One region of the Agromyces sp. CCNWLW203 genome, then DNA from elsewhere that is predicted to be linked to it. Evidence: predicted binding sites of a transcription regulator. Region 1 holds the regulator's gene; the other holds the start of a gene.
What was found. The regulator HrcA, encoded in region 1, represses chaperone genes, less so after heat shock. The targets are predictions, from matches to a motif close to TTNGCACTCGNNNNNNNCGAGTGCNAA.
Positions count from the first base shown of each region.

Region 2: VPH61_RS16905 (Hsp20/alpha crystallin family protein) is a predicted target of HrcA. The motif match lies at 5,527-5,553, and genes of this name have one in related genera.

Region 1 is NZ_JAZHYX010000006.1:140,910-156,589, forward strand. Features, by position in the region: gene VPH61_RS14495 (HIT domain-containing protein) at 1-120, opposite strand, end outside; gene VPH61_RS14500 (16S rRNA (uracil(1498)-N(3))-methyltransferase) at 145-879, opposite strand; gene dnaJ (molecular chaperone DnaJ) at 892-1,992, opposite strand; gene hrcA (heat-inducible transcriptional repressor HrcA) at 2,048-3,070, opposite strand; gene VPH61_RS14515 (DUF4870 domain-containing protein) at 3,267-3,695, shown strand; gene VPH61_RS14520 (DUF4870 domain-containing protein) at 3,833-4,219, shown strand; gene hemW (radical SAM family heme chaperone HemW) at 4,203-5,453, opposite strand; gene VPH61_RS14530 (DUF1990 family protein) at 5,456-6,094, opposite strand; gene VPH61_RS14535 (S66 peptidase family protein) at 6,226-7,191, opposite strand; gene fosX (FosX/FosE/FosI family fosfomycin resistance hydrolase) at 7,326-7,778, shown strand; gene lepA (translation elongation factor 4) at 7,792-9,645, opposite strand; gene VPH61_RS14550 (sensor histidine kinase) at 9,725-10,978, shown strand; gene VPH61_RS14555 (response regulator transcription factor) at 10,975-11,598, shown strand; gene VPH61_RS14560 (alpha/beta fold hydrolase) at 11,602-12,474, shown strand; gene rpsT (30S ribosomal protein S20) at 12,593-12,853, shown strand; gene holA (DNA polymerase III subunit delta) at 12,981-14,018, opposite strand; gene VPH61_RS14575 (ComEC/Rec2 family competence protein) at 14,046-15,680, opposite strand, start outside.
Region 2 is NZ_JAZHYX010000008.1:62,703-78,382, forward strand. Features, by position in the region: gene VPH61_RS16885 (MFS transporter) at 1-807, shown strand, start outside; gene VPH61_RS16890 (type 1 glutamine amidotransferase domain-containing protein) at 856-1,554, shown strand; gene VPH61_RS16895 (amylo-alpha-1,6-glucosidase) at 1,735-3,870, shown strand; gene VPH61_RS16900 (glycosyltransferase) at 3,885-4,922, shown strand; gene VPH61_RS16905 (Hsp20/alpha crystallin family protein) at 5,014-5,454, opposite strand; gene VPH61_RS16910 (DUF6098 family protein) at 5,590-6,021, opposite strand; gene VPH61_RS16915 (TFIIB-type zinc ribbon-containing protein) at 6,083-6,421, opposite strand; gene VPH61_RS16920 (cold-shock protein) at 6,647-6,853, opposite strand; gene VPH61_RS16925 (UdgX family uracil-DNA binding protein) at 7,254-7,910, opposite strand; gene VPH61_RS16930 (cold-shock protein) at 8,126-8,329, opposite strand; gene VPH61_RS16935 (VanZ family protein) at 8,692-9,255, shown strand; gene VPH61_RS16940 (sulfite exporter TauE/SafE family protein) at 9,307-10,134, shown strand; gene VPH61_RS16945 (NINE protein) at 10,124-10,939, shown strand; gene VPH61_RS16950 (Ig-like domain-containing protein) at 10,971-12,404, opposite strand; gene VPH61_RS16955 (TIGR03943 family putative permease subunit) at 12,394-13,215, opposite strand; gene VPH61_RS16960 (permease) at 13,208-14,203, opposite strand; gene VPH61_RS16965 (RNA polymerase sigma factor) at 14,290-15,519, opposite strand; gene VPH61_RS16970 (YciI family protein) at 15,535-15,680, opposite strand, start outside.

The sequences.
Region 1 (15,680 bases):
CGCCTTCGGCGCGATGTCGTGGAACGCGATGACCCGTTCGGTCTCGGCGACGAGGCGCGCGGGGATCTCACGGGCGGCGATGCGCTCGAAGAGGGTCGGTTCTGCGCGGGACTCGGTCATGACTCCATCGTAGCGACGGATGCCTCACCACCGCCCGAGCGCGGCGTTCAGCACGGCGATCGCGGCGGGCCCCGCCGTCGACGTGCGCAGCACCGATGCCCCGAGCCGCACGGGTTCGGCGCCGGATGCCGTGAGCCGCTCGATCTCGGCCGGCGAGATGCCGCCTTCGGGGCCGACGACGAGTGCGAGATCACGGCCATCCGGTCGGATGTCGGTGAGCAGCGCCGTGGCGGTCGGCTCGAGCAGCAGCATCCGCTGGCCTTCGAGGCGCTCGGTGAGCTGCGCCGTCGTCGTGACGGGCGCGACCACCGGCAGCCAGGCGCGGATCGACTGCTTGACCGCCTCACGCACGATGGTCGCCCAGCGCTGGCGGCCCTTCTCGGCCTTCGGCCCCTCCCAGCGGGAGACCGAGCGGCTCGCCGCCCACGGCACGATCGCGTCGACGCCGAGCTCGGTCGCGGCCTGCACGGCGAGCTCGTCGCGGTCGCCCTTCGCGAGCGCCTGCACGAGGGTGATGCGCGGGGTCGCCGCCTCTTCGACGAGCACCTCGTCGACGGTCAGTTCGAGCTCCCGGGCGCCCGTCGAGGCGACGACGCCGTGCACGAGCGTGCCGCGTCCGTCGCCGATCGCGATGCGCTCACCCGCCCGCACGCGCGAGACGGTGACCGCGTGGCGCGCCTCGTCGCCCGAGAGCGCCACGGTCGCGCCGGGGGCGACGGCTGCGAGATCGAGCGTCTCGTCGAGGTAGAGGTGGCTCACCGCGGCATCCGCCTAGCCGAGGAACCGGTCGCGCAGGCGGGCGAAGATGCCCTGCTGGAAGTGGCTGAGCTCGGGCGCGGGCGCCTTCTTCGAGGCGGCGAACTGCTGCATGAGATCGCGTTCCTTCGACGAGAGCTTCGTCGGCGTGACCACCTGGATGCCGACCTTGAGGTCGCCGCGGCCCGAGCCACGCAGGCGCGAGACGCCTCGGTCTTTCACCGTGAGGATCTCGCCGCTCTGGAGGCCGGCCTTGAGCTCGACCTCGACGTCGCCGTCGAGTGCGGCGACCGTCGCGTGCGTGCCGAGGATCGCATCGGTCATCGAGACCTCGAGCGTGCACAGCAGGTCGTCGCCGTTGCGGCTGAAGACGTCGTGGTTCTTGACCTTGATCTCGAGGTAGAGATCGCCGTTGGGGCCGCCGGCGGGGCCGGCCTCGCCCGAGCCCGGCATCTGCAGGCGCACGCCGGTGTCCACGCCCGCGGGGATGTCTACCGGAACAGTGCGACGCGCGCGCACGCGGCCCTGCCCCTGGCACGTCACGCACGGCGTCGCGATGACGGTGCCGTAGCCCCGGCAGGTGCCGCAGGGACTTGAGGTCATGACGTTGCCGAGGAGCGAGCGCACCGAGCGCTGAATCGAGCCGGTGCCGTGGCAGATGTCGCACGTGACGGGTGAGGTGCCCGGCTGGCAGCACGAGCCGTGGCACGTCTCGCACGTCACCGCGGTGTCGACCTCGATGTCGCGGTGCGTGCCGAAGATGACCTCGTCGAGGCCGACCTCGACGCGCAGCAGCGCATCCTGGCCGCGCTCACGGCGCGAACGCGGCCCGCGGGTCTGCTGTCCCGCCCCGAAGAAGGTCTCGAAGATGTCGCCGAAGCCGCCGAAGTTCTGGCCACCGCCGAAGCCGCCCTGGTCGCCGAGGTCGTACTGCTGACGCTGCTTCGGGTCGGAGAGCACGTCGTAGGCGTGCGTGACCGACTTGAAGCGCTCGGATGCCTCGGCCCCCGGGTTCACGTCGGGGTGGAGTTCACGGGCGAGACGGCGGTACGCCTTCTTGATCTCGTCGGGGGTTGCGTCGTGGGAGACGCCGAGGACCTCGTAGTGGTCGGCCACGGAGGGCTTGTCCTTTCGATTGCCGGATGCCGGTCGCGAGCGACGGACGGCGGGTTCAGTTCTCGCCGAGCGTTCGGGAGAGGTAACGGGCGACGGCGCGAACGGCCGCCATGCTGTGGGAGTAGTCCATGCGGGTGGGTCCGACGATGCCGAGGCGCGAGATGTCGCGGCCCGGGATCGCGAAGGCGCTCGAGACGACCGAGGTCTCACCGAGGCCGAACGAGGCGTTCTCGCGACCGATGCGCACCGTGACGGCGTGCTCGTCGGTCGCCATCTCGCCGAAGAGCTTCAGCAGCACCACTTGCTCTTCGATGGCCTCGATCACGCCGAGGATCGACCCGGCGAAGTCCTGCTCGGTGCGCACGAGGTTCGCCGCGCCGGCGACCACGAGGCGATCCTGCCGCTGGGCTCGCGCCTGCTCGGCGAGGGTGACGGCGAGCGTGTGCAGCACCGCGGCGTGGCGCGGGTCGACGTTGTCGAGCTCGCCCGACAGCGCGTCCGCGGCATCCGCCATCGCTCGGCCGCCCGCGATCTCGTTCAACCGCACACGCAGATCGCCGAGCGTCTGCTCGTCGACCGGCTCCTCGAGCTCGGCGAGGCGCTGCTCGACCTGGCCGGAGTCGGTGATCAGGATGCAGAGCACGCGCTCGGGAGCGAGCGCGATGAGTTCGACATGGCGCACACGCGCACTGCCGAAGCTCGGGTACTGCACGACCGCGAGCTGATTGGTGAGCTGTGCGATGAGTCGAACCGTGCGCGCGAGCAGCTCGTCGAGGTCGCTCGATTCGCCGAGGAAGGTCTCGATCGCCTGCCGCTGGGCCCCGCTCAGCGGGCGCACGTCGGTGAGCTGGTCGACGAAGACGCGGTAACCCTTGTCGGTGGGGATGCGGCCCGACGACGTGTGGGGAGCTGCGATCAGCTCCTCCTCTTCGAGCAGCGCCATGTCGTTGCGGATCGTCGCCGCGGAGACGCCGAAGGCGTGCCGCTCGACGATCGACTTGGAGCCGACGGGTTCACGGGACGCGACGTAGTCCTGCACGATCGCGCGCAGGACGGCGAGGCTGCGTTCGGAGACCATGGCCCTCGCTTCCCTCCATCGCTTAGCACTCGTTCTGAGTGAGTGCTAATCATATCGCGCCATACCGTGACACCGCCGTTGCCAGCCGTGTGGCGCGGCGCTAGCTTATGGGTATCCCCCGCGAGTCACCCCCTTTGCAGCGACCCCCGTCGCGCGAGATGCGGTTCATCTGAGAGCCCCCTGAAAGGCACGCCCCATGACCGATCCCAACGCTTCCAGCCCCGACGCCGACGGCCGCCCGACGCCGCCCGCTCCGCCGCAGGGCGCCCCCGCCGGTGCACCGCAGCCGGTCGCCGCCGAACCCCTCTCGCAGGAGCAGGACGTGCAGTGGGCCTCCTTCGCCCACCTCGGCGGCATCGTCGGATTCCTTCCGTCGCTCATCATCTGGCTCGTCTTCAAAGACCGCGGCTCGTTCACCAACGCCGAGGCGAAGGAAGCACTGAACTTCCAGATCACGATCGTCTTCGCCTACATCATGGGCTCGATCCTCACCGTGATCCTGATCGGCGCCTTCATCGTCTGGGCAGCTTGGATCGTGAGCGTCGTCTTCTCGATCATCGCCTTCCTGAAGGCGAAGGACGGCCAGCACTACCGCTACCCGTTCGCCATCCGCCTCATCAAGTAACCGGCCGCCAGCGAGCGCGCCGGGCGAATTCTTCACCCGGCGCGCCCTGCTGTGCCAGCATGAGAGAGCCTCGACCTTCGCCCATCGGGCGACGAGACCGAAATCTCGCCTCCGCGCGAGCCGACCAAGGAGACATCATGTCCGACGCCACCCCGCCTCCCCCGCCGCCGTCGAACCCCTACCAGCAGGGCGGCTCGCAGCTGAACCCCTCCGACGAGAAGCTCTGGGCGACGCTGATCCACATCGGCGGCATCTTCTTCAGCTTCGTGCCCGCGCTCGTCGGCTACCTGATCCTGAAGGACAAGGGCCCGTTCGTGCGTGCGCACACCGCGACCGCGCTGAACTTCCAGATCACGATGGCGATCGCCTACGTGGTCGGCATCATCACCACGTTCATCGTGATCGGCATCTTCATCCTGATCGCAGTCGCGGTCGTCACGATCGTCTTCAGCATCATCGCCGCGGTGAAGGCCAACCAGGGCCAGCCCTACACCTACCCGCTCTCGATCAAGTTCGTGAGCTGAGCTCCGACGCATCGTCGAGCAGACGCCGCACCACGGCGTCCGCGAGCAGCCGCCCTCTCCTGGTGAGTGTCACCACTCCCGAGAGGGCGGCTTTCGCGTCCACCAGGCCGTCAGCCATGAGTCCTGCGACCGCGTGGCGGCCGGCGGCGTGCAGGCTCGCGATCTCGATGCCCTCGCGAATGCGCGTGAGGAGCAGCACGCGCTCGACCTCACGAGTCGGGCCGTCGAGCGTCTCGCGACCGACCGCGGGCGAGACGCCCGCGGTCACCCGATCGGCGTACGCCGAGGGGTGCTTCGCGTTCCACCAGCGCACGCCGCCGACATGGCTGTGCGCACCGGGGCCCACGCCCCACCAGTCGTCCCCGCGCCAGTAGCCGAGGTTGTGCCGTGACCGGTGCGAGGCATCCGTCGCCCAGTTGCTGACCTCGTACCATTCGTAGCCGGCCGAGGCGAGCAGGTCGTCGGCCAGCTCGTACATGTCGGCCTCGAGGTCGTCGTCGGGCTGCGCGAGCTCGCCGCGGCGGATCTGCCTCGCGAGCTTGGTGCCGTCCTCCACGATGAGCGCGTAGGCGCTCACGTGGTCGGGTCGCTCGGCGACGACGGCCTCGACGCTGCGGCGCCAGTCGTCGATCGACTCCCCCGGCGTGCCGTAGATCAGGTCGAGGCTCACATCGAGGCCGGCGTCGCGCGCCCAGCGTACGACGAGCGGCACCCGCGCCGGGTCGTGCGTGCGATCGAGCGCCGCGAGCACGTGCGGCACGGCGGACTGCATGCCGAACGACACGCGAGTGAAGCCGCCCTCGGCCAGGCGCACGAGATCGTCGGGCCCGACCGAGTCGGGGTTCGCCTCGGTCGTCACCTCGGCGCCAGGTACGAACCCGAACTCGTCACGGATGGCGCCGAGCATGCGCACGAGGTCGTCGGCCGGCAGCAGTGTCGGCGTGCCGCCGCCGAAGAAGACGGTCGACGCCGGGCGAGCAGGCAGAGCGGATGCCTCGAGCATCTGCCGCGACATCCGGACCTCTGCGATCGCGTGGTCGGCGTAGTCGACCTGGCGCGCACCTCGCAGCTCGTCGGACGTGTAGGTGTTGAAGTCGCAGTACCCGCAGCGCACTCGGCAGAACGGCACGTGCAGGTAGACGCCGAACGCGCGGTCGTCTGCGCCGACGGCGGCGGAGGCCGGCAGGAGCCCGTCGGCCGGCGCGGGGTCGCCGAGGGGCAGGGCGGATCCCACGACTAGACGCCGCCGGCGGGGTGCAGCGCCCGCAGTTCGAGGCGGGTGAGCTCACGGCGACGCTTGCGCTGCATCGGCGCGGTGACGCCCGTCGTCGCGAAGATCGAACGGATCGTGAGCCACACGGTGTCGTCGTCGCGGTGCTCGACGATGAAGGACTCCTCGCCGCTCTCGGGGCCGTCGCCGGTCGTGCCGTAGGCGAAGCCGAGGCGCTGCGGCTCGTCGATGACGTAGACGATGAGCACGGGGGTCTTCTCGGTGCCGAACCGCTTCTTGCGCTCGAGCGTCGCGGTCATCCCGGGGGCGATATACGGCGTGCCGTCGGCGCCGAACCGCTCCTCGATGCGCGGTGCCGGCTGGTCGGCGAGGGGCGCGCCCTCGGCGTCGTAGACGATGCCCGGGTACTGGGCACCCGTGCCGGTGGAGATGTCGGCGACCTCGAAGCCCGAGCCGCGCTGGATGCCCCACGTCATGAGCGCCTCCGCGGCGCGCTCGAAGCGTTCGAGGCCCGAGCCGAGGCGCACCGCGTCTTCCGACGGGCGGTAGCCGGCCGGCGGGTAACGGAGGAGGTCGGGCGCGAGGGTCGCCCCGATCGCGCCGTACGTGACCGACTGGTCGGTGAAGGTGCTTCGGCGGGTCATCCGTGGGCCTTTCGTGTGGTGCGGCGCCTGTCGGGCGGGCGCGTCTGGTGCGATCGAGGCTCGACAGGCGAACTCGATTCTACGGAGGTCGCCTGTGTCCGCTCTGGTGATGGCGACTCATCGCCATGGGCTCAGCGTTCGACGACGGCCGATTCGAGCAGCGAGAGGGTCGCGGCATCCGCATCGAGCTGGGCGCGCACGCCGAGCGGCAACAGCAGGTTCGGCGGGTTGTGGCCGATCTCGAGATTCGCGAGCACCGGTACATCGCGGTCGCCGAGCACGTCGAGCACGATCTCTCGAAGGCCGGGTCCGCCCTCGGTGACCTCGATGTCGGCGACCGGGCCGACCACCATGCCCGCGATGCGATCGAGAATGCCCGCGTGGCGGAGCAGGTGCAGGTCGTTCCAGATCATCGAGGTCGAGGTGTTGACCTCCTCCCAGAACAGGATGGCGCCGTCGAAGCGTTCGGGCGAGAGCGCGAACGGCGTCGCCTGCAGGCGCACGAGCCGGTTCAGGAGGCCGCCGATCAGCGGACCGACGACATGGCCACCGCGCCAGGAATCCCAATCATGACCGGACGGCAGCAGGCCGACCGGTGACGTGCTCGTCAGCAGGCGGCTCGAGACGTCGGCGAGCTCCTGCCGCCGTTCCGCACCGGCCTCCTGCCACTCGCCGTACCCGTAGGTCACGAGATCGCCGTGCACACCGACGAGGCCGGTTCGCGAGTGCAGTGCGAGCAGCACGGCGTCGATGTCGCTGAAGCCGACGACGGGTTTCGGGTCGGCCTCGACGGCCGCATAGTCGATCAGGTCGAGGTAGCTCAGGGTCATGCGACCGCCGGTCAGGGCGAAAATCGCCCGTGTCTCGGGATCTCGGAGCAGCCGATTGAACTCGTTTGCGAGCTCTGTCGGCGTCGCGGCACCCCACCACCAGTGGCGCCCGATCTCGACGAGCGGCGAGATCTTCACGTCGAAGCCGAGGCCCCCGAGCTCGGCGACTCCGCGCCTGAAGAGCGGCTCCTCGTCGGCGTCGAGACCACCCGACAGCGCTGCCACGGCGACCGTGTCACCGGGCCGCAGCGCGCCTGGACGCAGCATCCCGACCATGCTCTGCCCCTCTCGGAGTTCGTGCGACCGATCGATGCGGTGCGCCTCGTCACTTGCGGCGACCACGCTAGCGCGACCCGGCGTCGGCGTCGAGAACCCGGGTAGAGGCCGCCGAGAATGGAGGCATGGCAGACACCACCCTTCGAATCGGCAGCTCCGGACTCAGCCACGTGACCTTCATCGTCACCGACCTCGACCGCATGGAGACGATCCTCACGCGCGTGCTCGGGGCGGTGCGCGTGTACGACAGCGGAGCCGAGATGTTCTCGATTTCGGAGGAGCGCTTCTTCCTCGTCGGCGACGAACCGGCGGCGACGTGGGTCGCGATCATGCAGGGCGACGGAGGGCTGCCGCGCTCGTACAACCACGTCGCGTTCCAGGTCGATGCGAGTTCGCTCGACGAGCTGCACCAGGTCATCGATGAACTCGGCCTCGAGCAGCGACCGCCCCGCTCACGAGTGGAGGGTGAGGGAGAGTCGATCTACTTCTACGACGACGACGCACATCTCTTCGAGCTGCACACGGGTTCGCTCCGCGAACGTCTCAGCGCGTACGCGCCGGGGGCGTCCCGGAGGTAGAAACAGCCGAAGGCTACTTCTTGTCCTTCTTCTCGACGTCGCCCGAGAGCGCGGCGATGAACGCCTCTTGGGGGACCTCGACGCGGCCGACCATCTTCATGCGCTTCTTGCCCTCCTTCTGCTTCTCGAGGAGCTTGCGCTTGCGGCTGATGTCGCCGCCGTAGCACTTGGCCAGCACGTCTTTTCGCATTGCACGGATCGACTCGCGCGCGATGATGCGGGCGCCGATCGCGGCCTGGATGGGCACCTCGAACTGTTGGCGAGGGATGAGTTCGCGGAGGCGCCCGGTCATGAGCACGCCGTAGGCGTAGGCCTTGTCGCGGTGCACGATCGCGCTGAACGCGTCGACCTGCTCGCCCTGCAGCAGGATGTCGACCTTCACGAGGTCGGCGGCCTGGTCACCAGTGGGCTCGTAGTCGAGCGAGGCGTAGCCGGCGGTCTTCGATTTCAGCTGGTCGAAGAAGTCGAAGACGATCTCGCCGAGCGGCATGTTGTAGCGGATCTCGACGCGGTCTTCGCCGAGGTACTCCATGCCGATGAGCGAGCCGCGACGCGACTGGCAGAGCTCCATGATCGTGCCGACGTAGTCTTTCGGCGCGAGGATCGCGGCGCGCACCATGGGCTCGCGCACCTCGACGATCTTCGCCCCGGTCGGGAACTCGCTCGGGTTCGTGACGGTGACGGTCTTCTTGTCTTCGGTCGTGACCTCGTAGATCACCGAAGGGGCCGTCGCGATGAGGTCGAGCCCGAACTCACGCTCGAGGCGCTCGGTCACGATCTCGAGGTGCAGGAGGCCGAGGAATCCGCAGCGGAACCCGAAGCCGAGGGCGACGGAAGTCTCGGGCTCGTAGACGAGCGCGGCGTCCGACAGCTTCAGCTTATCGAGCGCCTCGCGGAGCTCGGGGTAGTCGCTGCCGTCGATCGGGTAGAGACCCGAGAAGACCATGGGCAGCGGCTCGGTGTAGCCGGGCAGCGCCTCGGTCGCCGGCTTCGCGGCCGTCGTGACCGTGTCGCCGACCTTCGACTGGCGCACGTCTTTCACACCGGTGATGAGATAGCCGACCTCGCCGATGCCGAGACCCTTCGACGGGGTCGGCTCGGGGGCGCTCACGCCGATCTCGAGGATCTCGTGCGTGGCCCTCGTCGACATCATCTGGATGCGCTCGCGCGGCTTCAGGTGTCCGTCGATCATGCGCACGTAGGTCACGACGCCGCGGTAGCTGTCGTAGACGGAGTCGAAGATCATCGCGCGCGCCGGAGCATCCGCGTTGCCGACCGGCGCCGGAATGCGCTCGACGACGCGGTCGAGCAGCGCCTCGACGCCGACTCCGGTCTTGCCGGAGACCTTCAGCACGTCGTCGGGCGAACCGCCGATGAGGTCGGCGAGCTCCTTCGCGTACTTCTCGGGCTCGGCGGCCGGCAGGTCGATCTTGTTCAGCACCGGGATGATCTCGAGGTCGTTCTCAAGCGCCAGGTAGAGGTTCGCGAGCGTCTGGGCCTCGATGCCCTGCGCCGCGTCGACGAGGAGGATCGCACCTTCGCACGCAGCGAGCGAACGCGAGACCTCGTAGCTGAAGTCGACGTGACCCGGCGTGTCGATCATGTTGAGCGCGTACGAGGCGCCCTCGACCTGCCACGGCATGCGCACGGCCTGGCTCTTGATCGTGATGCCGCGCTCACGCTCGATGTCCATGCGGTCGAGGTACTGCGCGCGCATGTCCCGATCGCTCACCACACCCGTGATACCGAGCATGCGGTCGGCGAGCGTCGACTTGCCGTGGTCGATGTGCGCGATGATGCAGAAGTTGCGGATCAGCGCGGGGTCGGTGGCAGCGGGCACCGGCGGGTTCATGGCTTTCGGGGACATCCTGACGATTCTCCCATGACTTCGCTTCAGACTTTCGACGGATGCCCCGTGGCGCGCCTGCGGGCTACGCTCGGAGCAAATGGCGGTCATCGAGATTCCGAGCGAACGCGTCGCTCCGTCGGCCCTGCGGCCGGTCTTCACAGCGCTCCGACTCGGACTGCACGTGCTCGTCGTCGGCCTCACGCTCTTCGTGGTGGTGCGCGCGCTGCTCGAAGACGCGCCCGATGAGATCCTGGTGACGGTACTCGCCGTCGCGTTCCTCGCCTGCTACGGCGCGGGCATCGCCGCCGCGCACCGGCACCTGCCCACCTGGGCGCGGGCACTCTGGCTCGTGAGCCTGCTCGTGCTGTGGGTCGCGATGTCGGCACTGACACCGGATGCCGCGTTCCTCGCGTTCCCCCTCTTCTTCCTCGAGCTGCACGTGCTCGCCGCACCGATCGCGGTGCCGCTCGTCGTCGTGACCTTCGGCCTCTCGGTCTGGGGCACCGCGACGCACCTCGGGTTCGAGGTCGGCTCGATCCTCGGCCCGCTCATCAGCGCGGGCGTCGCGATCGTCATCGGCCTCGGCTACCGCGCCATGGCGCAGGAGACGCAGGAACGTCAGGCGCTGATCCTCGATCTCATGGCGACGCGCGAAGAGCTCGCGGCCGCGAGCCGGGAGGCCGGCACCCTCGCCGAGCGGGAGCGGCTCGCGAAGGAGATCCACGACACCGTGGCGCAGGGCCTCTCGAGCATCCAGATGCTGCTGCACGCCGCCGAGCGCGACGTCGCCGACGAGTCGACGCAGCAGAAGCTGCAGCTCGCCCGCGAGACGGCGGCGCAGAACCTCGGCGAGACGCGCCGATTCATCCGCGAACTCGCACCGCCGTCGCTCGACGCGCAGACCCTGCCGTCGGCGCTCCGCCGCCTCACCGAGTCGACCACCGAGCAGTCGCTGCAGTCGGGAACTCCCCTCCGCGTCGAGTTCTCCACGAGCGGCGAGCCCGTGATGCTGTCGATGGCGGCCGACGCGGCGCTCCTGCGCATCGCGCAGGGGTCGCTCGCGAACGTGTTGCAGCATGCGTCGGCCACGCGCGCCTCGGTGACGCTCAGCTACCTCGGCGACGAGATCGCGCTCGACGTGGTCGACGACGGGGTCGGATTCCGCCTCCCCGCGACGGGTGGAGCAGGAGCAGGAGCAGGTGCCGAACAGTCGAGCCCGGCCGGCGTTGGCGGCTTCGGCCTCCGGGCCATCCGCCAGCGTGCCGCTGCGCTCGGCGGCACGGTCGACATCGAATCGGCGCCGGGCGAGGGCACTGCGATCTCCGTGCGGATCCCGGCGGTGGCGCCGTGATCCGGATCCTGCTGAGCGACGACCACCCCGTCGTGCGTGCCGGCATCCGCGCGATGCTCGAGAGCGAACCCGACCTCGAGGTCGTCGGCGAGGCGACGACGGCCGAAGACGCGGTACAGCTGGCCGCGGCATCCGATGTCGACCTCGTGCTCATGGACCTGCAGTACCCGGGCGCGATGCAGGGCGCAGAGGCGACCCGTCGCATCCGCTCGCAGGCGGGCTCGCCGCGCGTGCTCGTGCTGACGAACTACGACACCGACGCCGACATCCTCGGGGCGATCGAGGCCGGCGCGAGCGGCTACCTGCTGAAGGATGCCCCGCCCGCCGAGCTCATCGCCGCCGTGCACGCCGCGGCGATCGGCGACGCCGCGCTCGCACCGGGCGTCTCGTCGCGGCTCGACGCCTCGCGCGCAAGCGGCGAGCGACTGACCGTTCGCGAGTCCGAGGTGCTCTCGCTCGTCGCCGAAGGCCGCACGAATCGCGAGATCGGCCGCGTGCTCTTCCTCAGCGAGGCGACCGTCAAGTCGCATCTCGTGCACATCTTCACGAAGCTCGGCGTCGGCTCGCGCACCGCCGCCGTCGCCAGGGCACGCGAACTGGGTGCGATCAGGGCGGGCTGACGGATGCCTCGCGCCCGCGTCGTGCTCGTGCACGGACTCCGCACCTCGTCGTCGATGTGGCGCAGGCAACTCGAACTCCTCGGTGCGCACGACCTCGAGGTCGTCGCGATCGACCTGCCCGGCCACGGCAGGCGCATCGGGGAGCCGTTCTCGATCGACGCGGCGCTGCAGGAGATCGACGCGGCGCTGAACCCTCCGCCCGCTGCGCCCGATGCGCCCGGCGTGCGCGGTGCTCATCATTCGACCCCGCGGCTGCTCGTCGGGCTCAGTCTCGGCGGTTATCTCTCGATCGAGTTCGCCGCGCGCAAGCCAGACCGCCTCGACGGGCTCGTGGCGGCGTCGTGCAGCACTCGGCCACGCGGCGCCCCGCTCGGCGGCTACCGGCGGCTCGCGGCCCTCATCGGGCGGATGCCCGACCGCGGGCGATTCCTCAACGACGCCATGGCCCGGCTCTTCCTCTCACCCGAGGCAGCGATCGACGTGCTCGCCGGCGGGGTGGCCCTCGACGTCATGGCGCCCGTGCTCGGCGCCGTCGGCGATCTCGACCCCGTTCGGTCGCTTGCAGCGGTCGACGTGCCCGTCTGGCTCGTGAACGGCCGGTTCGACCACTTCCGGTTCGAAGAACGACGGATGCTGCGCGCCACCCGCGACGGGCACCTCGTCATCGTGCCCCGCGCGACGCACCTCGTGAGCCTCATCCGCCCCGACGACTTCGCCGCGATCGTGCTCGGTGCCGTCGCCGAGCTCGATCGGCGAGCCGCGGCCTCGGCCGCCGCCGCGCGACGCCGTCGCGACAGGCCCACCGGAGCGTCCGACACCTCGCCGGGTTTCCCCGGGCAACTCGCAGGCGCGAACGTTGGTGAGCCGCCTTCATAGCTGGTATCGTTGCCTGTTGGCTTGCGTGTGGGTCCCACCCCGCACGATTCGCCGGTGAGGCCCCTCTACCTTTCCCGGCACATCCGGTACCCGCACAAGAACGAAAGACGAACTCCACGTGGCAAACATCAAGTCGCAGATCAAGCGCAACCGCACGAACCTCAAGGCGCAGGAGCGCAACAAGGCCGTCAAGAGCGAGCTGAAGACCGTCATCCGCATTGCGAAGGACGCGATCTCCACGGGCGACAAGGACAAGGCGACGACCGCCCTCCGTGCCGCGACGCGCAAGCTCGACAAGGCTTCGAGCAAGGGTGTCATCCACAAGAACCAGGCCGCGAACCGCAAGTCGGCTCTCGCGAAGCAGGTTGCCGCGCTCTGACGCGAACACGCACTCGACGGAGGCCCCGGCGCGAAAGCGCCGGGGCCTCCGTCATGCCAGGACGGATGACTCGATGCCGCGCCCGAGCAACGCTGCACTCGCTCCTGACGGGACGTGTGCTGCGCGGCTACGCGCGGCCGCGGGAGGCGATGACGCCGACGAGGCGTTCGAGCGCGAACACGGGGTCGCGTTCGGCACCCTTGACCGCGGCGTCGGTCGCTGCGAGCGCCTCGATCGCCCGGCCGAGCCCCTCGTCGGTCCAGCCTGCGAGATCACGCCGAGCACGGTCGACCTGCCACGGCGCGAGGCCGAGCGTGCCGGCGAGCTGTGCGCCCCCGCCACGGGTACCCGACACCTTGGCCATCGTGCGCACCTTCATGGCGAAGGCCGCGACCATCGGCACTGGATCGGCGCCGCTGTCGAGCGCGTGCCGGAGCGCGATGAGCGCCTCGCCGTGCCGACCGGCGATCGCGGCGTCGGCGACGGCGAACGCGTTGGTCTCGACCCGGCCGCCGTAGTAGCGGGCGACGACGGCCTCGGTGATGTCGGACGGTGCGTCGGCCAGGAGCTGTCGGCACGCCGCGGAGAGTTCTCGAAGGTCGTCGCTGAACGCGCCGACGAGGGCGCGCAGCGCGCCGGGGCTGATCTTGCGCCCCGCGGCACGGAACTCGGCCGCCGCGAAGTCCTGCTTCTCGGCGTCTTTCTTGAGCTCGGCGCAGACGATCTCGATGCCGCCGCCACCGCCGGCGCGGATCGTGTCGAGCAGCTTCTTGCCGCGCACGCCGTTGCGGTGACGCAGCACGAGGGTCGTGGACTCGGCTGTCTGCCCGAGGTAGTCGAGCGCGTCGAGCAGGAAATCGTCGCTCGCGCGCTCGACGCCGCTGACCCGGATGAGGCGCGGCTCGCCGAACAGCGACGGGCTCGCGAGCGTCATGAGCTCGCCGCGCCGATAGCCGTCGGCTTCGAGGTCGCTCACCTCGAGGGCGGGGTCTTCGGAGCGGAGGAAGTCGCGGAGCATCGTGATCGATCGCTCGGCGAGCACGTCTTCAGCACCCGTCACGAGTACCACGGGTGCGGGCCGGATCGCGTGCCACGCGAGCTGCGGGATCGCCGCCTTCGTCTTGGGCGATGCCCCTGAGCGCGATGCGCCTGTGCGCGATGCCACCGCACCTCCCGTTCGTCGGCTTCGAGTCTACGGGCCGCCGACGACACCGACCGAGTCGCGCTCGCTCCACAGGCTGAAGCTGCCGTCGTCGGCGCTCAGGAGCGCGGTGCCCGACCGGTCGGTGCGCACGACCGCCGTGCCGTTGGCTCGCAGCAGATCGAGCAGCCGGTCGGTCGGGTGGCCGTAGCCGTTGTCGGCGCCGACCCCGATCACCCCCACCGTCGCGCGGAGTTCGTCGTAGAGTCGCTCGCTCTGGTCGGCCGAGCCGTGATGGGCGACCTTCACGAGATCGACGCGCCCGATCGAGGCCGACCGCAACATGCGCGCCTGCGCCTCTTCGCCGAGGTCGCCGAGGAAGACACCTCGGTACTCCGGAGTCGACACGTCGAGCACGACGCTCGCATCGTTGCCCGGCTGCGCGTCGCGTTTCGGCCATAACACGCGCCAACGAGCCTCGCCCAGCGTGCCGCCGAAACCGGCGACGACCTCGACCGGTTCAGCACCCGCCGCAACGAGGGGATCGAGCGCACGCGTCGAGCGCTCGCCGTCGAGCGGGCCGTGCACCACGGTGTCGACGAGGCCGACGGTGGCCGGCACTCCCCCGGCATGATCGGCGTCCCAGTGCGTCAGCACGAGCAGGTCGATGTGCGAGACCCCGAGCAGCGCCAGACACCGCGAGAGCGCTGCGGCGTCGGGCCCGGTGTCGATCAGCGCCGTCGCGTCGCCCGAGCGGAGGAGCACCGCGTCACCCTGCCCGATGTCGCAGGCCGCGACATCCCAGTCGCTCGGTCGCGTCGCCGCACCGATGAGCGGCCTGCCTGCGAAGAGCCCGACGGGCACGGCGATCGCGATGATCAGCGCTGCCAACGCGAGGCCGCGGAGTCGCCGCCTGCGCCGGGATCCGAGCAGCAGCCACAGCCCGATGGCGGTGCACGCCGCGAGCAGCAGCGCGCCCGGGGCATCCGGCAGCCATTCGAGACGTGCCGCCGGCATCGCCGACGCCGCCCGGGCGAGCAGTGCGATCCATGACGCCGGGAGCCACGCGAGCTGGAGGCACGCGAACCCCACCGACGGCAGCACCGGCAGGAGCAGGCAGCCGATGAGCCCGACGACCGTGCCGAGCGGCGCCGCCGGTGCTGCGAGCAGGTTCGCCGGCACGCCGTAGAGCGCGAGCGCAGGGTCCAGGAGCACCAGCACGGGCTGGCACGCGAGCTGGGCGGCGAGCGGCACGCCGATGACCACGGCGACGGGCAGCGGCATCCATCGCGCGAGCGCCTCGGTGAGTGGTCGGGCCAGCAGCAGCAGGCCGGCCGTCGCGAACACCGACAGCGCGAACCCGTAGTCGCGGGCGTACCAGGGATCGATCGCGAGCAGCACGATCACGGCGAGTGAGAGCGCCGCGACGCCGCCGCCGGCACGACCGACGGCGACCGCCACGAGCACCACGATCGCCATCGTCGCCGCACGGACGACGCTCGCCTCAGGCGTGACGAGCACCACGAATCCCGCCAAGGCGACGAGCGCGACGATGACCCGAACCAGTCGCGGCAGGCGGAGCAGTGCGGCGAGAGCGAACGCGGCTGCAGTGACGATCGCGCAGTTCGCGCCGGAGACGGCCGTCAAGTGGCTGAGCGAGGACGCCTTCATCGCCGCATCGAGCGA
Region 2 (15,680 bases), on a different contig from region 1:
ACGGGCCTCACCGCTGCGAACGTGCTCGGGGTGCCGTTCGGCACGTTCCTCGGCCAGGAGTTCGGCTGGCGTTCGACCTTCTGGGCGATCTCCGCGATCGGCGTGATCGCGCTCATCGGCATCGCGACGCTCGTGCCGAACCTCAGCACCGACGGACCCGCACCCAGCCTTCGCCGCGAGCTCACGGCATTCCGCTCCGGCCAGGTGTGGCTCTCGCTCGCCGTGACCGTGCTCGGCTTCGGCGGCATGTTCGGCGCCTTCACCTACATCGCCTACACGCTCACCGAGGTCAGCGGCTTCGCCTCGAGCGCCGTGCCGTGGCTGCTCGTGCTCTTCGGCGCCGGCCTCGTCGTCGGCAACTGGATCGGCGGCCGCCTCGCCGATCGCTCGATCGACGGCACCCTGCTGGGGTTCATCTCGGCGCTGCTCATCGTGCTCGTGCTCTTCGCCTGGCTCGCGCCGAGCCCCGTGGCCACGATCGTGCTCCTGACCGCGATGGGCGGCTTCGGGTTCGGCACCGTGCCCGCCCTGCAGAGCCGCGTGATGCGTTACGCCGAGGGTGCGCCGACCCTCGCGTCGGGCGCGAACATCGCCGCCTTCAACCTCGGCAACGCCCTCGGGGCCTGGGCCGGCGGCCTCACGATCGCGGCCGGCCTCGGCTACACCTCACCCATCTGGGTCGGAGCGATCATCACGGCGGCCGCCCTCGCCGTCATGACCATCGCCGCTGCGACCGCACGCCGACTCCCCCGAGCGGATGCCGGTGACCCCGTCCGCCTCGACACCGCCTCCTCCGCAGCCGCCTGAACCTCTCCGTCCAACCAGATCCAAGCAGCACACGAAAGGGAACCACGAATGAGCAACATCCTCATGATCGTCACCGGAGCGGACTCGCTCACGATGAACGACGGCTCGCAGCATCCGACCGGCTTCTGGGCCGAAGAGCTCGTGACCGCGCACCGCGACCTCGTGGCCGCCGGCCACACCGTCACGATCGCGACGCCGGGCGGCGTCACCCCGACGGTCGATGCGGGCAGCCTCGACCCGTCGCAGACCGGCGGCGAGGCACAGGCGCGGGGCCTCGCCGAGTACCTCGACGCGATCGCCGCAGACCTCGCGGCGGCCGTTCCCGTCGCCGACGTCGATGCGGCCGACTACGTTGCCATCGTGCTGCCGGGCGGTCACGGGCCGATGGCCGACCTCGCATTCGACGCGAACGTCGGGCGCGTGCTCGTCGCCGCGAACGATGCGGGCACCGTCATCGCGCCCTTCTGCCACGGCCCGGCCGCCCTCCTCTCGGCGAAGCTCGCCGACGGTTCGAACGCGTTCGCCGGCCGTCGCCTCACGGTCTTCACCGACGAGGAGGAGCGCACCGGCGGCACCGGCGAGAACACTCCGTGGTGGGTCGAGTCCGCCCTCCGCGATGTGGGGCTCGTGATCGACTCGGCCGCCCCGTGGAGCGACCACGTGGTCGTCGACGGCAACCTCGTCACCGGGCAGAACCCGCAGTCGAGCGCCTCGGTCGCGCGCCGGGTGATCGAGGCGATCGGCTGACCGACCGCACGACTGCACGACCGACGGCGGGGAGCTGGCGCGGGCCGGCTCCCCGCCGTCAGGCATGAGGGCGGCGCTGTCAATCCCCTCGTGCGCGGATTCGTCCGTGCGTACCGTGAACCCATGCGACCGACGTCGTGAGCACGGCGCCGGTCGGTCGCTCACCCGAAGGGCGGTCTCATGACGGGCTGGAACACGGACACACTTGCTCAGCCGGCGGGAGCCGGCGCCATCACGATCGTCGAGGGCTCGGCGTTCTGCGTCTCCCATGCGAACGGCGACATCGTTCCCGAACTCCCGCACGGGATGTTCTTCCGCGACACCCGGCTCGTGTCGCGCTCCACCCTGCTCGTCGACGGCGCGCCGGTCGAACCCCTGTCGGCGATGACGCCGGAGCCGTTCAGGGCGCTCGTCGTCGGGCGCGCCGGGCACGTACCGGGCCGAGCCGACACGCCGCTCACCGTCGAACGCGACCGGCGAGTGAACAGCGGGCTCCGCGAGAAGATCACGATCCACAACTATTCCCGCCTGCCGATGTCATGCCGGGTCGAACTCGCGCTCGAGGCCGACTTCGCCGACATCTTCGAGGTGAAGGAGGAGCGCGCCGGCGGCACCGCCCACCCGCTCGTCGCCGGCCCCGACGGACGGTTGCGCGCCGAGTCGACGAACGCCCCGGCCCGACTCGGCCTCGTCGTCACCGCAGCCGGTGCATCCCTCGACGGTGCGCGCCTCGTCTTCGAGGTACGCCTGCCGCCGCGAGGGAGTTGGACGCAGCGCATCGTCATCACCCCGACGCTCGACGGCGAGGAGGTGGCGCTCGACCCGGTCGGGGCACCCCTGCACGAGACGAGACCGGCCCGCCGGCTCACCGAATGGCAGTCCTCGATCTGGGTGCCGAGGATCGGCGACGACGACGTCGAACGCATCATCCTGCAGAGCCAGCGCGACCTCGGCTCCCTTCGCATCTTCGATCCACGGCATCCCGAGCGGGCAGTGGTCGCCGCCGGCGTGCCGTGGTTCATGGCGCTCTTCGGTCGCGACTCCCTGCTGGCCTCCTACATGACCCTCGGCCTCGATCCGACGCTCGCGATCGGCACGCTGCAGACCCTCGCCGAGCTCCAGGGCACGAAGAACGACCCGGCGTCGGAGGAACAGCCCGGCCGGATCCTGCACGAGGTTCGCCTGGGCGCCACCACGAACCTCGCACTCGGCGGCGAATCCGTCTACTACGGCTCGGTCGATGCCACACCGCTGTTCGTCTTCCTCCTCGGCGAGCTCGCCGCGTGGGGCGCCCTGCCCGATGACGCCGACGTCACCGACGACCTCGTCGCCGCGGCCGATCGCGCGCTTGCCTGGATCGAACGCGACGGCGATCGCGACGGCGACGGGTTCGTCGAGTACTCGCGGCTCAACGACTTCGGCCTGATCAACCAGGGCTGGAAGGACTCGTGGGACGGCATCAACTTCGCCGACGGCACCCTCGCCGAAGCGCCGATCGCACTCTGCGAGGTGCAGGGTTACGTCTATGCCGCCTACCGCGCCCGAGCGACGATCGCCGCATCACGCGGAGATGATGCCGGCGTCGACCGGTGGACTGCGAAGTCCGCCCAGCTGAAGGCGCGCTTCAACGAGCAGTTCTGGATCCCTGAACGCAAGTGCTTCGCCGTGGCACTCGACCGCGACAAGCGACAGGTCGACTCCTGCACCTCGAACATGGGCCACTGCCTGTGGAGCGGCATCGTCGACGACGACAAGGCGGCCGCGGTGGCCGAGTTGCTGCTGTCGGAGACGATGTTCACCGGCTGGGGCGTGCGCACCCTCGCCTCCGACATGGGCGCCTACAATCCCGCGAGCTACCACAACGGCTCGGTGTGGCCGCACGACAGCGCCATCGTCGCCGCCGGCCTCATGCGCTACGGCTTCGTCGAGCAGGCGCACCGCATCATCGTCGGGCTCCTCGATGCGGCGACCCACTTCGACGGCCGACTGCCCGAGCTCTTCTGCGGCTTCGATCGTGAGCAGTACGCGGAGCCTGTCGTCTACCCGGCCTCGTGCTCGCCGCAGGCCTGGGCCGCAGCCTCGCCATTCCTGCTGCTGCGCAGCATGCTGCGCATGGATCCCTCAGTCCCCACCGGCGAGCTCTGGCTCTCCCCGGCCATCCCGCACGAGTTCGGCGAGGTCCACCTCATGAACGTGCCGTTCGCCGGTGCACGTGTCTCCCTCGACGTCGGCGACGACGGCGACGGCACCTCGGTGACGGGGCTGCCCGACCACATCACCCTGCATACGGTCCCGCGCGGTGCCTCCCGCGCCTGAAGAGGAGGTGTCTCGTGCGAATCGGCATCATCGCCCCGCCCTGGATTCCCGTGCCACCGCCGGCCTACGGCGGCATCGAGTCGTTCATCGACACGCTGGGCCGGGCGATCGTTCGCGCCGGTCACGAGGTCGTGCTCGCGGCATCCGGTGACAGCACCTCGCCGGTGGAGCGCCTGCCCGGCTTCCCGCCCTCGGGCTCCGACACGATGGGACTCACGACGCACGAGCTGCGGCACCTCATTCGTGCGTACGCGCAGTTCGACGACGTCGACGTGATCGTCGACAACACGCTCGCGGGTCCGATCCTGGCCCGCACCGCCGCGATGGCGCCGGTCGTCACCATCGCACACGGACCATTCATCCCCCTCGTGCAGGAGCTCTACGGGGCCGCCTCGCCCGACATGCCCTTCGTCGCCATCTCCCATCACCACGCCTCGACGGCCGGGTCCGTGCGCATCGCTCGCATCATCCATCACGGTATCCGGGTGACCGAGGTGCCGACGGGCTCGGGCGGCGGCACTGCGTGCTTCGTCGGCAGGATGAACCCCACGAAGGGCGTCGTGGAGGCGATCCTCGTGGCGGAGCGTGCCGGAATTCCGCTGCGCATCGCGGCGAAGATGCGTGAGCCGGCCGAGCAGGCGTATTTCGACGAGGCCGTGCGCCCCCTGCTCGGGCGGAACGCGGAGTACATCGGCGAGCTGTCCACCGCCGAGGCATGCGCGCTCATGGGAGCGTCGTGCGCGCTCGTCAACCCGATCCAATGGGACGAGCCCTTCGGCCTCGTGATGATCGAATCCCTGGCCACCGGAACCCCGGTGATCGCGACACCGCGCGGCTCCGTTCCGGAACTCGTCGACGACGGCATCACTGGCTTCGTGCGAGCGGAGATCGACGAGCTCGCTGCCGCGCTCGTCGAGGCGGCCGCACTCGATCGCGCGGTCTGCCGTGCACGAGCGGAAGCCCGCTTCACCGATGACCGGATGGCGCGCGACTACCTCGAGCTCTTCACGGGGCTCGTCACCGATGACCGACCGATGCGTCGAACGGCGTGATGGCGCCGAGCCCGGACACGACGAGGGCCCGCCCCCCACGTGATGGCGAGCGGGCCTCCGGGTATCACCGTCGTTTTCCCGCGGTTCGGCGTCAGCTCGACGCGTTCGCCGTCACCTGGTGCTGTTCGGCGTTCGGCGAACTCATCACCTCGACCTTGCGGGGCTTCGCGCGCTCGCTCATCGGGATGATCACGCTCAGCACGCCGTTGTCGTAGTGGGCGCTGATGCCGGCGGTGTCGATGCCGTCGCCGAGGGTGATCTGGCGAAGGAACGAACCGCTCGGTCGCTCGTGCGCGAGCCACTTGACCTCGGCGTCGGCGCGCAGCGTGCGCTCGGCGCGGATCGTGAGCAGCTGACCGTCGACATCCACGTCGACCGAGCCGGGGTCGACGCCCGGCAGGTCGGCGGCGAGCACGTAGTGATCGCCATCGCGGTGCAGATCGATCGGCATCACCCGCGGCCCCTGTCGCGAGTCGAGCATGTCCGCAGCGAGGCGGTCGAGCTCACGGAACGGGTCCCACATCATGGCCATGACTTCTCCTCCCTGTCGCCGCCGAAGCGGCAGTTTCCGGAGTTGAGCCCTATCGACTCAACTACCATCAGATTAGCACTCTCCTATCGAGAGTGCCAAGATCGTCGACCGATCGGTCAACGGGGGGATTCCGCGCTATTCGGGCCCGTGCCCGGCATCGAAGCGCGCCCGATAACGCACCTCGGCCTCATCGAGCAGCGCGTTCGAGAGACGCGCGACCGGTTCGACGTCGGCGAGCAACGGCTCCGAATCCGGCCCCCTGGCCACCATGCGGCCGCGCAGCACCCAGGCGATGCGCTCGGGATTGCGCTCACGCAGGTGCTTGTACTGGCAGAGCTGCCTCGCGAGCCAGTCGGCACGCTCGCGCGTCCACCACGGCTGGGGGTCGAGTGGGTTCACCGAGAGCCCGGGCAGTTCCAGGCCGCTCTCGGTGTCGATGCTCGCCTCATCGCGATCGTGCTCGAACCCCTCGGAGTACCGCACGTGCAGGCCCGGCATCCGCCCGACGAGCGCATCGAGGTCTTCGAGCGAGTCGAGCTCGGCGAGTTCCGCATCGGCCGACGTCATGGCGCGATGATAACGCCCGCCAGCCGACTCCGGCAGCGGGTTGACGAGGCGGCCGACCGGATCAGTCGAAGAGCTCGGAGAGCCAGCTCTCCTTCTTCTTCTTGCGGTAGCCCTGGTCGCCGTACCCGCGGTTGTCGTACCCGCGGTTGTCGCCGCGGTTGTCATAACCGGACTGCTGGTACGAGGGCTGGCCGTAGGCCGGTGCCTGCGGCTGCGCGGGCGGGGCGGGCGCGGCCGGTGCCGACTGGGTGGGCGCCGAGAACTCGCGCGCCGCGCGCTCGACGATCTTGTCGAGCTCGCCACGGTCGAGCCAGACGCCACGGCACGTCGGGCAATAGTCGATCTCGATGCCGCTGCGCTCGCTCATCACGAGCACGGTTCCGTCGGTGGGGCACTGCATTGGGGGCTCCTTCTTCGGGGCCGACCGGAATCGATCGGGGGTGGTTCGACAAGATCGAGCCTAAGGAGCGAAGCTTTGAAGACGCCCAGTGTATGCACCGTGAAATGCACCGAGCGGATGCCGCGACGCCTGCCTCACGAAGAGGCGGCTGCCGCGACATCCGCTCGTGGATCGGGTGCCCGCGCGCTCAGCGCACCGGCACCCGATCGAAAGGGATGCGAGAACTTACGAAATGACCGTGATGTTCTCAGCCTGCAGGCCCTTGGGGCCGCGGGCGGTCTCGAATTCGACCTTCTGGTTCTCCTCGAGCGAGCGGTAGCCGCCCGATGCGATCGCGCTGAAGTGCGCGAAGACGTCGGCCGAGCCGTCGTCAGGAGCGATGAAGCCGAAGCCCTTGTCGGCGTTGAACCACTTGACGGTTCCGGTAGCCATATTCTTTTCCTTCTGTAAAGCCGAGCCGCCGAAGCGGCTGCGACGTGCACGGCCTCAGGCCGTGCAGGGTTCCGACGGCGACGTCCGCCGCCGGAAGTTGGTGGTGCGATCGAGTCGCATGGGGTTCGTGGCCGCGTACGAGACGAAACGGCCCGGCGTGCGAGACGCCGCGATCAGTGACCTGCGGGAGGAACCGGTGCGGGGCTTCGTCGCCGTCATCGCACCGAATGCTTCGGCGTGAGAGATGTTGCTTCGTCCCGACTGTCATCGGCTTCCCAGCCGTGTCCTGTGGGAGAGAACCCACTGCAGATACTTCAACCATAGTCCCTTCTCATGTGCAAGCGCTGGGAAATGATCGGATCCGTTCGAGGGCGGCTCGAATTCGCCCGATCCGGCCGCCTCAGAACGCCACGGATGCCGCGGTGCGGAGGTCTTCGACGAGCAGGCCGAACGCGGCCTCCCGGTCGGCCGAATCGTCGAGGCGGAGCAGCGCCGACGGATGCGTGGTGACGACGGTGGGAGCAGGAAGCGCCGATGCCGGCGCCGCCGGGTCGGGCGGCAGCACCCTCCCCCGCACCTGCCCGATGCGCACGGTTCGGCCGAGCACCGCTCGGGCCGCGGTCGCGCCGAGCGCCACGACGACCTCGGGGTCGACCGCCTCGAACTCGGCCTCGAGCCAGGGATGGCACGCGACGATGTGGGCGACGGCCGGCTTCTCGTGGATGCGCCGCTTGCCGCGGCGCTCGAACCTGAAGTGCTTGACGGCGTTCGTCACGTACACGCGGTCGCGCGGGATGCCGGCCGCATCGACCGCGTCGGCGAGCAGGCGCCCGGCCGGACCGACGAAGGGCACGCCCTCGAGGTCCTCCCGATCGCCAGGCTGCTCGCCGACGAGCATCATCGATGCGGTCTCCCGGCCGCGTGAGAAGACGACCTGGGTGGCGCCTCGCCAGAGCTCGCAGCCGCGACAGGACTCCGCGGCGAGCCGGAGCTCGTCGAGCGCCCCGCCCGTCGGCACCCACTCCTCGGCGCCCGGCCGTTCGATGCCGTCACCCATGCTCGTCACCCATACTCGTCACCCATGCTCGTCACCCATGCTCGTCACCCATGCTCGTCACCCATGCGGAGGACGCTACGCACGCTCAGCCGATGCGGCGAGGGGGTTGCGCGCGGCCGGTTCGCACGCGCGCACCCATGACACCGGGTCGCCCCGGGCATGACGAACGCCCCCGCAGCGTGCGCTGCGGGGGCGTTCGAGTGGTGCGCCTCGGCCTAGAGGCCGCGGATGTTCTCGGCCTGCAGACCCTTCGGGCCCTGTGCGACCTCGAATTCGACCTTCTGGCCCTCTTCGAGCGAACGGTAGCCGTTGCCCGAGATGGCGCTGAAGTGCGCGAAGACGTCGGCCGAGCCGTCGTCGGGAGCGATGAAGCCGAAGCCCTTTTCGGCGTTGAACCACTTGACGGTTCCGGTTGCCATACTGCTGTCCTTCTGTCCTATGGGCTGCTGGTGCGGCCCGATGCGATCGACGGTCGATCGCTGCCCCGCACGGCGGGTTGCCGACGGAGCGGGGGGCGAGGGGCGGGAGTGCGCTCAGGCATCCGCCGTCTCGTATCGGGTCATGCCACGCGGATCGGTCCGCCTCCGGGCAATCAGGTGGAGGCACGGGCAGGCGCCCGCTTGATGGAGGAATCAGTGAACATACCCTATCGGGTGACGTTCAGGTTCACAGGCTACGCGACCGAATCGTGACCTGGGAAGACCTTGTGCCGAATTCGCCGCCGATGGGAAACTCTGGCCGATGTCAGTGCGCTCGCAGCAAATGGGTGCAGAATCGTGGGATGAACCGCCGCCCCCTCGGTCTCGTCGCTGCTGCGTACGCAGCCGCCGTCCTGTGGGCGACCGTCGGCCCTGCACCGTGGCGCACGGTCGGGCATCAGCTCGACGGCGGCATCCTGAATCCCGACGCATGGACGGCTCCCGTCACGTGGACCACCGGCTACTTCTCCGAGATGGCCTTCAACGTGGCGATCTTCCTCCCCGTCGGCGTGCTGGCAGCGCTCCTCATCCCCCGCGGCCGCTGGCCCATGGCGATGCTCGCTGGCTTCGGCTTCACCGTGCTCATCGAGCTCGTGCAGGTGCCGGAGCCCACCCGCATCTCGGACCCGCGCGATCTCGTGATGAACACGACCGGCGCGGTGCTCGGCGTACTCATGGTCGTACTCGCCCGAGGCGTCCGCCGAGCGGGCCTCGTCGCTGCGGCGCTCGTCGAGCAGGTGCACGAGGAGCTGCCGGATGCCGCGACGCCCATCCTCGAGCCGGCGCTCTCACCCGCCGTCGAGCCAGACCTCGAACCGGCGCTCGAGCCGGCCCTCGCGGCGGTGCACGTCGACCGGGCCGCGTAGACCCGGCGCCGCTCCCCCTCTCCGCACCCCGCGCGCCAGTACAGTAGGCGGGTGACTTCAGCTGACTCGCGCTCCGCCGAGACCGACCGGCGCACCGGCTGGGTGGGCCTCGCCGTCATCGGCGCGGTCGGCGGGCTGCTCTCGGGAGCCTTCGGCGTCGGCGGCGGCATCCTCATGGTTCCGCTGTTCGTGATGTTCGCCGGCATGGACCAGCGCCGCGCCTCGGCCACCTCGCTCGCGGCGATCGTGCCGACGGCGATCGTGGGGGCCATCACCTATCTCGTCAACGGCGAGGTCGCCGTGATCCCCGCGCTGTTCGTCGCGGCAGGCGGCATCCTCGGCTCGTGGATCGGCGCGCGGCTGCTGCGCCGCCTTCCGCTCGGCTGGCTGCGCTGGATGTTCATCGCGCTCCTCGTCGCCGTCGCCGTGCGCATGCTGCTCTTCGTTCCCGAGCGCGCTGCGGTCGAACTCGAACTCGATGCGCTCACGATCATCGGCATGGTGGCGCTCGGACTCGTGATCGGCGTGGCATCCGGCCTCTTCGGCATCGGCGGCGGGCTCGTCATGGTGCCCGCGTTCATGCTCTTCTTCGGCATGAGCGACCTCGTCGCCAAGGGCACGTCGCTCGCCGTGATGATCCCCACCGCGATCAGCGGCACCATCACGAACGCCCGCGGCGGCATCGTCGACCTGCGGGCGGGCATCATCGCCGGCATCGCGGCGACCGCGGCGTCGTTCGGCGGCGTCGCACTCGCGCACCTGATGTCGCCCGAGGTGTCGACCTGGCTGTTCGCGGCCCTCGTCGTGATCGCCGCGGCGCAGCTCTCGGTGCGCGCCATTCGTCAGCAGAAGAAGGAGAGGAGCGAACGTGTCGCTTGAGGCCGGTTGGTACGACGACGAATCGGATGCCGCGCTGCTGCGCTACTGGGACGGCACCGCCTGGACTCCGCACACCGCCGCGAGGTCGGCGGATGCCGCACCGAACCCGTTGCGCGCGACCGCGTCCGACGCTCCACCGGCGCCCGTTGCAGGGCCCGTGACGCCGCCCGCGACTCCGACCGGGCCCGCGATCCCCGCCTTCGGCGCGGCCCCCGCGTTCGACGACATCGACGAGTCGACGACGGCCCGGCCGATGGGCTCTCGAGCGCCCCAGCCGCCCGCCGGCGCGACACCGCCGCTCGCCCCTCCGGCCCCGCCCACCGCCTCCCCCCTCGCCGCGCCGGGCGCCTTCCCGCCGCCCCCCGCGCCCGGGGAGTTCCCGTCGTACACGTTGCCCGCCCCTCCCGGGTACAGCATCCAGGAGCAGACGACCGCGCCGCTCCCTCCCGGGTACTCCGCAGCGCCGACGCCGCAGTTCTCCTACGAGCCGTACCGCACGACCGGCCGCACCTTCATCGCGACGTGGCTGTTCGCGATGCTGCTCGGCTTCTGGGGCGCCGACCGCTTCTACCTCGGCAAGTTCGGCACCGCGATCGCGAAGCTGCTGACGCTCGGCGGCCTCGGCGTATGGGTGCTCGTCGACCTGCTGCTCGTGCTCACGGGCTCGCAGCGCGACCGCGACGGTCGCGAGCTCGAGGGATACCAGGAGCACAAGCGCACGGCCTGGATCGTGACGGGCGCGCTCGTCGCCCTCTCCGTGCTCTCGAGCATCGTGTCGACCGTCGCGGGCCTGCTGACCCGCTGACCTGCGAACTCACGCCTGGCCCCGACCGGGCTCAGTTGCTGCACCATTCCGAGTGGCCGCCGACCGAACTGGCCACCGTGCGACCGGCGCGGATCTCGACCACGGTGGTCATCAGGTCGGTGAAGCCGGGATTCTCCCGGTACCCGTCGATCGTTCCCGGTTCGGGAGACTGCGTGACGGCGGCGTACTGTCCGTTCGGCGAGACGCAGTATTCGCGGATCAGGCTCGCCGAGTCGGCCGGCGCGAACACCTCCCGCATCTCACCGGTGTCATCGACCTCGGCGAGGATGGAGCTGCGCACATTCCGGTCGCCCTCCACCGTCGCCGCGACGAGTGAGATGAGGTACCGCGACTGCCCGTCGAGCACCGTGATCGGGCCGGGGTAGACGTGATCCGCGATGTCGGCGGAGGCCAGCTCGAGCGTCGTGGCGCTGCCGTCGGTCAGGTCGAAGCGCACGCCGCGATCGGGGTCGGCGACGATGAGCTGGGCGGTGCCCGGCACGAAGCCGCGCAGCTCGGTGTGCACGCCGAGCGGCGACGGCTGCTGCTTCCCGATGACGTCGACCACGAAGACCGACTGCTCGAAGTCCTGCACCACGACCGACGTCGTGCCGGGAACGAACATCCACGACGAGACGCGCGACTTCTCGCCGTTAAGGCCGAGCACCGGCACCAGCTCCATGCCGCCGTTCGTCGAGAGGTCGATCGCGATGAGTTCGTTGTCGAAGTCGCGCACGCCGTCGACCTCGGGGGAGCTGAGCACCAGCGCGGCGAGCGGGTTGGTGGTCGAGACTGCGAGATCGCGAATCGTCGCACCCCTCGGGATGCCGAACTGCTGCGGCTCGCCCTGACGCATGTCGCTGACGAAGAGCAGGTTCGATCCGTCCTCCTCGATGGTCACGGCGAGCAGCAGGTCGCCCGCGTGTGCGAACTCCTGGATGCGCGGCGCCTCGAACACGATTTCGGGATCGCCGCCGTCGAGCGGCCTGCGCTGCACCGCGTCGGGCTCACCCTGATCACTGCGCCGATTGAGCGTGTACAGCTCGGCGCCGGGCGTCGTGAACTCGTACTCGAGCGTCGCCGGCGTGGGCTGCACCGCACCGACGACCCCGGGAACACTCACGGTGTAGTCGGTCGAATGGTCGAGCGGCGCGTCGAAGGTGAGCGTGATCGCGCGATCGTCGATCTCGGCGGTCACCGCCGCCTCGGGCTCGACCACGATGCCGTCCTCGTCGATCGAGGCCACCGGCTGGTTGACCTCGAGGGTGAGCTTCTGCCCGGCGAGCACCGTCGTGCGTTTCGCGTCGAGTTGCGCGTCGTTCAGCCGCGGACCCTGTGCCACGTTTGCGAACGCGAACCCTCCGGCCGCCAGCGCGAGCACCGCGATGCTGCCGCCCAGGCGCCGCGCGAACGAACTCGCTCGCGAGGCACCGGGCTCGTCGGCCGGTCGCGCGTCAGTAGACATACGGGTCGCTCGGTTCGTCGATGCCGGCGAGCTGCTCGGGCACCAGCACGAGTGGATCGGTTCCCGACTGCGCCGGGTTCGCGCCGAGTGCTCCGGATGCCTCGACCCACTGATCTGCTTCGTACTCCTCCTGCCAGCCGGGCAGGTAGACCGGCACGCCGACCGGCTGGGCGTCGATGGCGCAGTGCGTCACGACGAACCGCGTGATGTAGAAGACGTTCTCGGAGTCCTCGGCCGAGGGGAGCACGAATCCGCTCGCATCGACGGCGGTGCCGGTGTAGGCGTCGATGTCGGGGTTCTGCCGAAGGAGCACCGCCCAGTCCTTCACGGTGAAGCTCGAGGTGTCGGCGCCGACGAGGGCGGTGCCGCCACCGTCGAGCGCCGAGGTGTCGCTGTTGATGCTGCGCTGGGCGGCGACCGCCGAGGTCAGCGTCGCGGGTGGCAGCACGAGGAGCGCCAGGGTCGCGCCGACGACGGTCATCGCGGTCAGCGCGGTACGGACCCGGCCCGGCGGTGTCGACGGTGCGTGGTCGTGGTCGTGGTCATGCTCGCGAGCGCGGTCGAGTTTCTTGCCGCGGAGCGCCGGCGAGGAGACATCCGCTTCGCTCTCATGCTCGTCTTCCAACGGAGGGACGGCGAACGCGGCGACCGCGAACAGGGCACCGATGCACGCCATGAGGATCGCGAACCACGAGGTGGCGGGGTTGATGTAGAGGCCGAGCTGGCCGGTCAGCGCGAGCCACAACGTGGCCACGATGCCGACCAGGGCGAGCACGATGCCCTGCCAGCGCGCGATGAGCCGTCTACGCAAGGGTGTTCACCGCCAATCCGAGTGCTGCACTCGCGAGCCCCACCACGACGGTGACCTGCACGAGGGTCTTGGCCGTGAACGTCGTGCGCATGAGCGCGAGCATCTTGACGTCGATCATCGGCCCGAACACGAGGAAGGCGACGATCGCACCGGGCATGAAGGTCGAGCCGAACGCGAGGATGAAGAACGCGTCGACGTTCGAGCAGATCGCGACGACGAAGGCGAGCGCCATGAGTGCGAACACCGAGAGGATCGGGTTCTGGCCGAGGGTCAGGAGCACGTCTCGGGAGACCGTGACCTGGATCAGGCCCGCGATCGCAGACCCGACGAAGAGGGCCGGCAGCATCGCTCCGGTCTCCTTCGCGAACATGTCGACGCTGCGCCGGGTGCGTGTGGCGGGCACCTCGTCGTGGGCGTGGGCGCAGCTCGCCTGGAACTTTGGCGTGAGGAGGCTCATCGGGCTCGGGTGCCGGCTGTAGATCCAGCCGATGAGGTTCGCGATGACGAAGCCGCCGAGGATGCGCGAGACGAGGATGCCGTCATCCCAGCCGAATGCTTGGTACGTCGTGATGATCGTGACCGGGTTCAGGATCGGGGCGGCGAGGAGGAACGTCATCGACTCCCCGACGGTCAGCCCGCGGAGGATCAGGCCGCGAGTGAGGGGCACGTTGCCGCACTCGCAGACGGGCAGCAGCACGCCGAGCAGTGAAAGCGTCACTCGCCGCACCACGGCGTTCTTCGGCAGATGGCGCAGCAGGAATCCGTCGGGGAGCCACACCTGCACGCCGATCGAGAGCAGGATGCCGAGGAAGACGAACGGCAGGCTCTCGATGATGACGCTGATCGAGAGGGTGAAGAAGTCCTGCACCGAGTTCGAGAGCAGGTCGCCCGTCGCCTCGGGGGCGAAGAACCGGATGCCGAAGAAGAGCAGCACGAGACCGAGGCCGAGCGCGAGACCGAGGCCTGCGCGGCCCCGCGGACGCTCCACGGCACCATGGTGGTGATGGTGGCCCGGCGCGTGAGGTCGCGAGGGCGAACGCGGCGCACTGCGCGGATCACGGAGTTGGGGGCGACTCATCGGCTCCAGCGTAGACGCTCGGCCTTCGCCGAGAGGTAGCGCTGCTCGGCGCGGTTGAGCGTGCGGCGGGCGGCTTCGGTGAACGCGAGCGACGCGGCATCCGTCGCCCCCGACCGTTCGAGCAGGTGCCCGCGCACCGCCCACGTGCGATGGTGCTCGGCGAGCGCGCCGCCCGCCTCCGACTCGGATGCCTCGAGCGCCGCGAGTCCCGCCTGCGGGCCCTCGACCATGGCGAGCGCGACGATGCGCCCGAGCGAGACCATCGGCCCCGGAGCGAGCCGTCCGAGCAGCTCGTAGAGGCCGAGGATCTCGATCCAGTCGGTCGCAGCCGTCGAGGGCGCCTCGTCGTGCACGGCGGCGATCGCGGCCTGCAACTGGTACGGCCCGATCGGCGCGCGGTCGAGCACCTCAGTGACGAGTGCGACCCCCTCGCCGATCATGGCCGCGTCCCAGCGGGAACGGTCCTGCTCGTCGAGCGGCACGAGGGCGCCTGCTGCATCGGACCGAGCGGCCCGCCGGGCGTCGGTGAGGAGCATGAGGGCGAGGAGACCGGTCGTCTCCCCCGAGGCATCGGCATCGGCCTCGCGCAACTGCCTGGCGAGCCGGATGGCCTCGGCGGAGAGGTCGACGCGCGCGAGCTCGTCGCCGGAGCTCGCCGTGTGCCCCTCGGTGAAGACGAGGTAGAGCACGTGGCGGAGCGCCGCGAGCCGGGGCTCGAGCTCGGCGGGGCGCGGCATCCGGAACCCCTCACCGCTCGCCCTAATGCGCGCCTTCGCGCGTGTGATGCGCTGTGCGACCGTCGGCTCGGGCAGCAGCAGCGCCCGGCTGATCTCGGCGGTCGTCAGCCCGCCGACGGCCCTGAGGGTGAGGGCGAGCTGCGCGGGCCGGCCGAGGGCGGGGTGGCAGCAGAGCAGAAAGAGCGTGAGGGTGTCGTCGACCGCCGGCACCGGTGCGGGCTCGGGTTCGAGCTCGACCGCTCGGTGCTCGCGGCGTCGGCGCGCGGCATCCGACCGCACCTCGTCGATGCGGCGCCGCGACGCGACGCGCACGAGCCAGGCGCGCGGACTGTCGGGCACGCCGCTCGTCGGCCACTGCTCGGTCGCGGCGATGAGGGCCTCCTGCATGGCGTCCTCGCAGGCGGCGAAGTCGCCGTAGCGCCGCACGAGCACCGCGAGCGCCGATGGTGCGGCGGCTCGCAGGGCCCGAACGGCGTCGGCTTCAGGCATCGGGGGCGACTCATCTCACACGTCGGGGCCCGAGGCCATCTCGAGCACCGGGCGCACCTCGACGAGACCGAACTGCGCCTCGGGGAATCGCCCGGCGATCGCCACCGCGCGCGACTCGTTCTCGCAATCGACGAGGTAGAAGCCGGCGAGCAGCTCCTTCG